4 regions of the Cryobacterium sp. BB736 genome follow, and region 2 is predicted to be linked to each of the others. Evidence: predicted binding sites of a transcription regulator. Region 2 holds the regulator's gene; each other region holds the start of a gene.

Region 1 (2,199 bases), on a different contig from region 2:
TGATCGCGGTCAGTGAGATCGCGGTATCAATCCCATCGATGAAACCGACACCCTTGCCGGAGTTGAGGTCGGATGCGCGCACGGTGACCATCACGGTCGGCGCTGCTCCACCCATTGTCGGCACGTCGGCGCTGCGAGAGGCGATGTCGATGATGCCAGCCAGCACGTCGTGGCGCTGCTGGTCGCGAGTGCGGGGATCGGCCTCGAGCCGGGCCGCTGCGAGTTCTTCTTCGCGGAGGAAGGCAGGCGCGGTACGCGGGGAGAGGCACGCATTGAAGACCGCGAGCAGCTTGCCCGCGACATCGGGCATGAGCCCGCCGTAAATGGGGATGAGGCCGTCGCGTTCGCGGCCGAGTCGAACGCCGCGCATGCGCATGGCACGCTCCTCATTTCGGAGGGTGCCGTCTTGGTCCAAATGCAGCTTCCAGAGCTCGGTTTGGATGCGAATCTCGTCTGCTGAGGCGGGCAAGGCAGAGTCGGGTCCGCTGCCGGTTGCGGCGGCGGTGAGCTCGAGTTCGGCTGCGCGGATGCCATCGCTTGACACTCGATCACGCACTGAGGACAAACCGCGGATGATCGTGTGCGCAGAGTCGACGCCGAGTTCGCCTGACTCCAGTGCGCTAGCCACCCGGGGGAAGGCGGCGGGCAGCTCCTCCCCCTGCAGCGAGAATCGCGAGCGCGTCTCGCTGCCGACGAGGATGCGACGGTGCACGCTCTCACCGGATGCGAGCGTGAGACGCCGCAACAGTTCGTTCGCTGAGCCACAGCCCTTCTTGGCGGCCAATCCATCCGCGCGCAGTTCGCTTCGAGAGCGTTGCGCCACTTCTCCGGCCAGCAGGGCGCGGAGCGCGTCAAGGTGCCGACCGACTGCCTCGGTCGCTCGCACCGTGGAGAGCAGCGGGTCATCGGCTAGACCGGCGATGTCGGACCGGTTGAGAATCCGCCGCAGCATGTCCGCAACATCGTCGAGCTCCTGCTCGAATGTAGCTGCGCTGGTTTGCATGCTTCAATTTTCTCACTGTCGAAGCTATATGTGAAGCATGTTCAATCACATCGGGATAAGAATCTTCTGGACTCCCTGTGGAGGACGAGTCGGTCCGGGATGGCAGCGACAGGCGGATGCGCGGGATCCAATACGCTGGATCGGTGGCACTTCTTGACGCGGACGGTCTCACCCACTGGGTCCTGACCCTGGTCTGCAGCGACCGGCCCGGGATCGTGCACGCCGTCAGCGGCGCGATCGTCGAGGCCGGAGGCAACATCACCGAGTCGCAGCAGTTCGCGAGCCTCGACACCGGCCGGTTCTTCATGCGCGTGCAGGTGGAGTCCGCATCCAGTCGCGAGGTGTTCGAGCGCGCTCTCGCCCCGGTCGTCGACCGGTTCGGCATGCACCTCACCCTCGACGTCGTCGCGCGCCACATGCGCACCCTGGTGCTGGTCTCCAAGGAGGGGCACTGCCTGAACGACCTGCTGTACCGCCAGCGGGCCGGCCACCTGCCGATCGAGGTCCCGCTGGTGCTCAGCAACCACCCGCAGCTCGGCGGCCTCGCCGACTTCTACGGGGTCCCGTTCGAGTCGCACCCCGTGCTCTCCCCCGGGCAGAAGCTCGAGTTCGAGGAGCGCATCCTGGCCGCGGTCGAGCAGTACGACATCGAGCTGGTGGTGCTGGCCCGGTACATGCAGATCCTCTCCCCCGAGCTGTGCGATCGACTCGCCGGACGGGCCATCAACATCCACCACTCCTTCCTCCCCGGGTTCAAGGGCGCGAACCCGTACCGACAGGCTCACGCGCGCGGCGTCAAGCTCATCGGCGCCACAGCGCACTTCGTGACCAGTGACCTCGACGAGGGCCCCATCATCGAGCAGAACGTGGTGCGGGTCGACCATAGCCAGTCGCCGCAGCAGCTCGTCGCGATCGGCCAGGACGAGGAAAGCCGCACTCTCACCCAGGCCGTCAAGTGGTTCGCCGAGAACCGCGTGCTGCTCGACGGGCAGCGCACCATCATCTTCAAGTGACATAGCCCGGACGTAGGCTTGCCTTGTGGCGAGCCCTCCCGAGGATTTCCGACTGACGCCGAACGACGCGCTGAGGTTCCTGCTGGAACTGTTCGCACTCTTCTCGGTCGGACTTTGGGGGTTCAGCGCCTGGCCCCTCCCCTGGCCGGGCATCGGCTTCGGCATCGGGATGCCGCTGGCGGC
Region 2 (2,199 bases):
CGCGCCCGTTCCGGACATCCGCACCCTCCCGCCGCGACGCGCCTGCTCCGGACATCTGCGGCGCGTGTGCCGGGCGCGCCTGTCCGGAACGGGCGCGGTCCGCCGAGACACCGCCGTCCTCTCCCCTACAGGCGTCCGCCGGGCGATTCGCCGGAGGCAGCGTCAGTTGGAGTAGGCCGCCGGAATGGCCAGGCGCTGACCGCCTTGCACCTCGGAGCTGGTCAGCCGGTTGAGGCTGAGGATGTCGGCGACAACGTCACCCGGGTCGGCTTGCGGCGCGATGTCGGCCGCAAGTTGCCACAGGGACTGCCCGGCGAGCACCGTCGTGTACTCGAACTCATGCGCGGAGCCTTCGCTGTCTGCGACCGCGCCGCCCCCGTTGAGCGCGAACGCGCTGATGGCGATCACGACTGGGGCGGCAACCAGGGCGGTGATCACTGCGCGCCCACGACGAGTCAGCCGAAGTCGGGCCACGGGCTGCGCTGCGGTCATTGCTGTCTCCTTCATGGTGCTCCTCCTCTAGTGATCTCGCCGTACTGGGTTCTCGTATCCGACGCTCGGCCGGGAGCGCCGGATACGAAGCTTTGTTCCGAATGTATCTTCGATAGTGATCGAAATCAAGTCAATTTTCGAAGTGTGTCGCGGCGAGTTATCAACACGCTCGAAGAAATGTTTGTTTTGGTCACGAGAGGCGGATACAGTTTCGATTGTCTGGACTACAGACAATCAGCAGCCACTGACATTGATGTGGCGTGAGGGGTGGAGGACCCTATGAGCGCGATCGAGAACGGGCGCGGCGAGGCGGGCGCGAAGCCCGGTACCCGACGCCGCAAGAGCCTCAGCGAGAAGCAGCTCGCGATTCTCGAGGTGATCCAGCGCTCGGTCGCGACGCGCGGCTACCCGCCGAGCATGCGTGAGATCGGCGACGCCGTGGGTCTCTCCTCACTGTCGAGCGTCACTCACCAGCTGAACCAGCTGGAGCTCAGCGGCTACCTCCGCCGCGACCCGAACCGCACCCGCGCGCTCGAAGTGCTCATCGAACTGCCGAGCCAGCCGGAGGAGAGCACCATCCCGGTCGGAGACGCCGCGATGGTCCCCCTGGTCGGACGCATCGCCGCCGGCATCCCGATCACCGCGGACCAGCAGATCGACGAAGTGTTCCCGCTCCCCCGCCAGCTAGTCGGGAAGGGAGACCTCTTCATGCTCAAGGTTGTCGGCGATTCCATGATCGACGCGGCCATCTGCGACGGCGACTGGGTTGTCGTGCGCCAGCAGAAGAACGCCGAGAACGGCGAGATCGTCGCGGCGATGCTCGACGATGAGGCCACTGTCAAGGTCTTCCAGCAGCGCGACGGACACACCTGGCTGCTGCCACGGAACTCGGCCTTTGCGCCCATCCTGGGCGACCAGGCAGAGGTCCTCGGCAAGGTCGTGGCGGTGCTGCGGGCGGTCTGACCGCCGACCCCTTCACGAGACTGCAGAAAACGGCATTCTGAGCGCTCAAAATGCCGGTTTGCGCAGTCTCGGTGGGAATCTCGGCTGAAGGGGATCTCGACAGGCTCGGATCTCGACAGGCTCGGTCACCGAGGAGGCACGATCACCGATGGGTCAGGCCGACACGACCGCCCAGCGGCGAAGCTCGGGGGCGTAGTGCGCGGTCACGAGCGCGTGCACGCGCGTGCCGGACTCTTCGTAGTCGGTGGACAGCACCCGACCGTGGTCGTGCAGACCCGAGATCACGTCGCCACGGTCGTACGGCACCAGCAGTTCGACCTCGATGTCCGGCGCGGGCAGCAGCCGGGCAATCTCCCCGAGCAGCTCCTCGATGCCCTCACCGGTGCGGGCGGACACGAACACCGCGTTCGGTTCCAGTCCGCGCAACACCAGGCGAGTGCCGTCATCCACCAGGTCGGCCTTGTTGAACGCGACGATCTCCGGGATGTCCCGCGCGCCCACCTCGCCGATGACGTCGCGCACGGTCGCGAGCTGGCTGGCTGGGTCCGGATGCGATGCGTCGACGACGTGCACGATGACGTCGGCGCCCGCGACCTCCTCGAGGGTGGAGCGGAACGCCTCGACCAACTCGTGTGGGAGGTTCCGCACGAACCCGACGGTGTCGACGAGCGTGTACCGGCGGCCGTCCTCGGTCTCCGACTTGCGGACGGTGGTGTCGAGTGTTGCGAACAGGGCGTTCTGCAC
Region 3 (2,199 bases), on a different contig from region 2:
GGAGCCAGGGGCCCGCCTCGTCGGCGTCGCCTACTTCGATACAGACGGGTACTGGTTTCCAATCGCCCCCGGGCCGCGCGGCGTCTACGTCCCCCGCTCATTCAGCGACGGAACCGCTGCGATCCTGGACGGCGCAGCGGTCGCCGAGCGAGTCCCTGCGATGCGGAGCGTCCCTATCGCGGTCGAACTCCTCGGCTAGCTCCCCCGCGTGCTGGTTTCAAGACGATCGCTTCGCGATCCCGGGGCCGGCGAGTCCGTGGTCAGTCGCCGGAGAGCACTCGCAACCGGGCTTGGCCGTGCTCGTCAGTCGAGATCACGCCACGCTTCAGCAGGTCATCCAGTTCAGCCAAGCGCGCCTCGATGCTCTTTTCCGGCGCCAGCAATGCGCTGTTCAGCGCACGGACAGAGAGATCGGCATTGAGGGTGAGCGGGTTGTGCCCTACACGCTTGACCTTGCGAACATTCAGCACAATCAGGACGACCACCGCTGCTGTACCGGCCAGGATCAGGATGCCGACAATCGCGAACAATGCGGTGAACGTTGGGACGACAGATTCCATCTCGGGGAACATCTGCGGCGCCTCTCGGTGCGGGTGCGGTGTGTGGTCTCACACTAGTGAGGGGAGGAGTCAGCGGGGCCTCGACAGGCTCGACCACCGATAGGTGCAGCGGTTTCGAGACGACTGCGCTTCCCGGCATGCCTCAACATCGGAGGGCGAAGAGTCCTCCACAGACCGAGGCGTTTACGACTTGTCCCCGGCTGGCTCGAATGTAGATTCGAATGTCGGGTGGTGGTGTCACCATCGTTACATGACCAACTTCGACCCGTTCGCACCCGGCGCGGTACTCAGTATCCGGCACCTGGGTGACAACGAATTGGTCGACGCCGCCCGCACCATTGAAGAAGAGTACGGGCGGCAGCTCGACGCCGCCCGACTCGCAATCGCGGCGGAGGTAGAGCACCGCTCCTGGCGGATGTTGGGCAGCGATTCACTGGCTGCCAAGCGCGGATGCCGCAGCGGCACCGAACTGCTGGAGCGCACCACCGGTGCGGCGGTGAACACCATCCGCAAGCGGATCAGACTGGGGGAAAAGCTCAGGGACCGCAGCAACCTGGTCGGCGAGGCGTGGCCGGCGGAGTTTTCGGTGGTCGCCGCCGCAATGGCGGAAGGGAAACTGTCGCAGGACTTCGCGGCGGCGATCGTCGACGAACTCGCGCCGGCCGCTCACCGAGCGAACCCCGACCACCTGCGAGCGGCGGAGACCGCGCTGGTGGAGTCCGCGGCCACACCGACAATGACCGCCGGGGAGCTACGGATCCAGGCTGTGGTGTGGCGTGCGTACATCGACCCCGACGGTGTTGCCCCGGACGAGGAGGAGGCCCTCGCCAAGCGCGGCATCCGCCTCGGACGGGTCAACGGCGGTCTGGTGCCGATCTCCGGCAACCTCACCCCGCTGGTGGCCGGGCAGCTGGAGCGACTGTTCAACGCCTACCTGACCCCACGCCGGGAACCCGCCTTCCGACCCGACGGCGACGCGCCTGCGGAAGCTGAACCGGACGAGCTGGTGATCCGCGTCGACCGCACACCCGACCAGAAACGACACGATGTACTCGGCGGCATTCTGTCGGCCGCGGCCCGCGACCCGGAGACCCCGAAGCTGAACGGGGCGGCACCCACGGTGCTGGTCACCGTCAGCGCCGAGGATCTGCAGAACGTCACCGGCGCCGGCTGGATCGACGGGATCGACGCCCCGCTCTCCATCAAGACCGTGCGGCAGCTGGCCTGCACCGCCGACACCCAGACCGTCATCCTCGACCAGAACGGTGCGGTGATCGCTCTCGGTAGCCCCACCCGCGGGTTCACTCCCCAGCAGCGCAAAGCGATCGCCGCCCGCGATGGCTACTACTGCGCAGCACCCGGCTGCGGCGCGCCCGGCGACTGGTGCGAAATCCACCACGTCATGCCCCACGCCGAAGGCGGACCCACCGAAATCGACAACGGGGTGCTGCTGTGCTGGCACCACCACCGCACCCTCGGTCGCTCAGGCTGGGAGATCCGCATCAACGAGGGCGTCCCAGAATTCCGACCACCATCCTGGATGGACCCCAGACGGGAGTGGATCCGCGTCAGCAAATCCAAACCGCGCATCCTCGCCCAGCTCAAACGCGCCCTCAGAGACACCGGCTGATCCGCGGGG
Region 4 (2,199 bases), on a different contig from region 2:
GTCGACGGCGACCTCGGCCCCGGATGCCGCGAACACGGTGACAGGGCGCGGCGGCTCGAACACGGTGGCCGGGGCGGGGTCGGGCAGGCGTCCCGGCCACGGGCGGTCCGGTTCGCGCTCGTGCAGCACCCGGTCGCCCCACGGGACCAGCGTCATCCGGTCGGCCGGAGCGCGGCCGCCGCCGATCGCCGGGGTGAGCACCGCGGTGCGGCCGAGCATCGACTGCACGCGGGAGAGGGCGTGGTGGATGCGTTCGTCCGGGCCGGACCCCCACAGCCCCTCCTCGTGGTTGCCGATCGAGTCGATCGCCTCCGGGATGAGCCGCACGCGCTCGATCGGTGCTGAGAGCCCGGTCTCGGTGCTGCCGCCCTGCAGCTGCCAGCGCACCCGGTCGACGACCTCGGCCGCGGTGAACGAGCGCGGGTGCAGCCAGCTGCGTTCGGACAGTTCGCCGTTCGCCGACTCGAGCTGCACGAGCACCGCGGTGCACACGAGTTTCGTGTCGGTGAGCGAGCGGATGAAGGCATCCGCCGTCGCGCGCACGCCGAACGCGACCTGGTCGACGCGGTCGAGCGGCGGTTCGAAGTCGATCGAGGCGTCGAGCTCGTCCGGTGGGACGCGGGCGATGACCGGGCGGGAGTCGCGTCCGCCGGCGAGCGAGTGCAGCCGGGCGCCGGAGTCGCCGAAGCGGTCGAGCACAAGCTCGGCGGGCAGTGCGGCGAACTCGCCGAGGGTGTAGACACCGAGCCGGCGCAGCAGCCCTGTAAGTGCGAGGTCGTCGAGGATGCTGACCGGCAGTGGAGCGAGGCTGGCTGCCGCGTCGCCGGCCGGCACGATCCGGATGCGCTGCGGTTGCGGGCTGCGCGCGGCCTGCTCCGCGGTGAACACGCCGTCGGCGATGCCAACCCGGCTGGCCGGGACGCCGAGCGCGTCGACGTGGTCGAGCAGCCAGAGCGCTGCTTCCTCCTCGCTGCCGTAGAACTGGGCTGGGCCGCGGGATCGGATGGCGCACACCCCGGGGCGCAGCGGCTGCACACCCGGCATGGCCTCCTCGATCGCGGTGAGCACCGGTTCGAAAGCGCGGGCGTCCTCGTCGGCGCGGTAGGGCTGCACGATGAGGTCGGGGCAGCGGGCTTGCGCCTCACGCAGCTTGAGGCCGCGCTTGACGCCTTCGGCGCGAGCGGATCCCGAGCACGCGTACACTCGACCGGATTCGATCAGCGCGATCCGGGCATCCGGTTTCAGCCCGTGCGTGCGGATGGCGGCGATCACGGGCCAATCCGGGCACCAGAGCAGCATGACGCGCTCTGGCGCGGTGCCCGGCGGCTGGATCGGTTGCTTCATCCACCAATTATCGAACCTTTGTTCGAGCAGCGCAACGCGGAAACGCTCAGGTTCGGCCGCCTTCCACCCGCCTGCCGAGCGCCGTCCAAATGTGCGAGCGCGCACGATATTGCAGGCGCGCTCGCCTAATCGCGCGGCGCTCGCGCCTTAAGGCTGATCACACTGCCGACAGGTCCATCGAAACCCGCGACCCCGTGTGGCAGGATGACCCCCATGCGTGAGGGGGACTCCATAACTGGCCGTCGACCTGGTCGCTGGGCGATCCGTAACCACCTGAGAGCGATCACAATGATCGCGGCCGCCGCAACCGCCTTGCTGCTCACCTCGTGCGTGGCAACCGGCCGCAGCCTGCCGACTCCCGATCCACTCTCTGCAGCCGACGCAGAGCGCTTGATTGAGGAGCACCTCGAGTTCTACGCGGATGAGGCGCGCATCGCGGATCCGACGGTGCAGATTCCGGATGTGGCTCGTGTGCGCTTACTTGATCCTTCGGAATCTCCAGAAGCGATTGCTCAGTGTCTGAGAGAAGAAGGGTTTGACGCCGACGTTGAACCCGATGGCGGTCTGTCGATTGGGCATCGGATAGAGCAACGGGCCGCCTTCGCTTTGGCGCACTACGTGTGCAACGCGAAATACCCGCCCGATCCCAAGTACTTGGCCCCACTCAACGAGTCGCAGCACGAGTTCCTCTATGAGTTCCTGGTCAATGAGCTCGTCCCGTGCATTGAGAAGGCGGGTTTCGACGTCGGTGAGATCCCGAGTTTTCAGGCGTATCTCGCTGACGTCGGCACACCGCGCGAATGGGTGCCGATGGCGGAAGTGGCAGCGCCGGGCTGGCTTCAGTACCGCTGCGAG

Evidence for each region. The regulator LexA, encoded in region 2, represses DNA repair genes until DNA is damaged. The targets are predictions, from matches to a motif close to TCGAACANNTGTTCGA.
Region 1: a site for LexA is predicted at 1,022-1,037, ahead of IRG63_RS06015 (HNH endonuclease signature motif containing protein). Genes of this name have one in related genera too.
Region 3: a site for LexA is predicted at 766-781, ahead of IRG63_RS02520 (HNH endonuclease signature motif containing protein). Genes of this name have one in related genera too.
Region 4: a site for LexA is predicted at 1,355-1,370, ahead of IRG63_RS06570 (DNA polymerase Y family protein). Genes of this name have one in related genera too.

What each region holds. Positions count from the first base shown of each region.
Region 1 is NZ_JABXWQ010000001.1:1,233,344-1,235,542, reverse strand. Features, by position in the region: gene IRG63_RS06015 (HNH endonuclease signature motif containing protein) at 1-1,003, opposite strand, end outside; gene purU (formyltetrahydrofolate deformylase) at 1,120-2,016, shown strand; gene IRG63_RS06005 (YrdB family protein) at 2,042-2,199, shown strand, end outside.
Region 2 is NZ_JABXWQ010000004.1:451,416-453,614, forward strand. Features, by position in the region: gene IRG63_RS11645 (LysM peptidoglycan-binding domain-containing protein) at 163-507, opposite strand; gene lexA (transcriptional repressor LexA) at 772-1,455, shown strand; gene hflX (GTPase HflX) at 1,609-2,199, opposite strand, start outside.
Region 3 is NZ_JABXWQ010000001.1:542,766-544,964, forward strand. Features, by position in the region: gene IRG63_RS02510 (hypothetical protein) at 1-199, shown strand, start outside; gene IRG63_RS02515 (SHOCT domain-containing protein) at 261-572, opposite strand; gene IRG63_RS02520 (HNH endonuclease signature motif containing protein) at 811-2,190, shown strand.
Region 4 is NZ_JABXWQ010000002.1:30,422-32,620, forward strand. Features, by position in the region: gene IRG63_RS06570 (DNA polymerase Y family protein) at 1-1,344, opposite strand, end outside; gene IRG63_RS06575 (hypothetical protein) at 1,633-2,199, shown strand, end outside.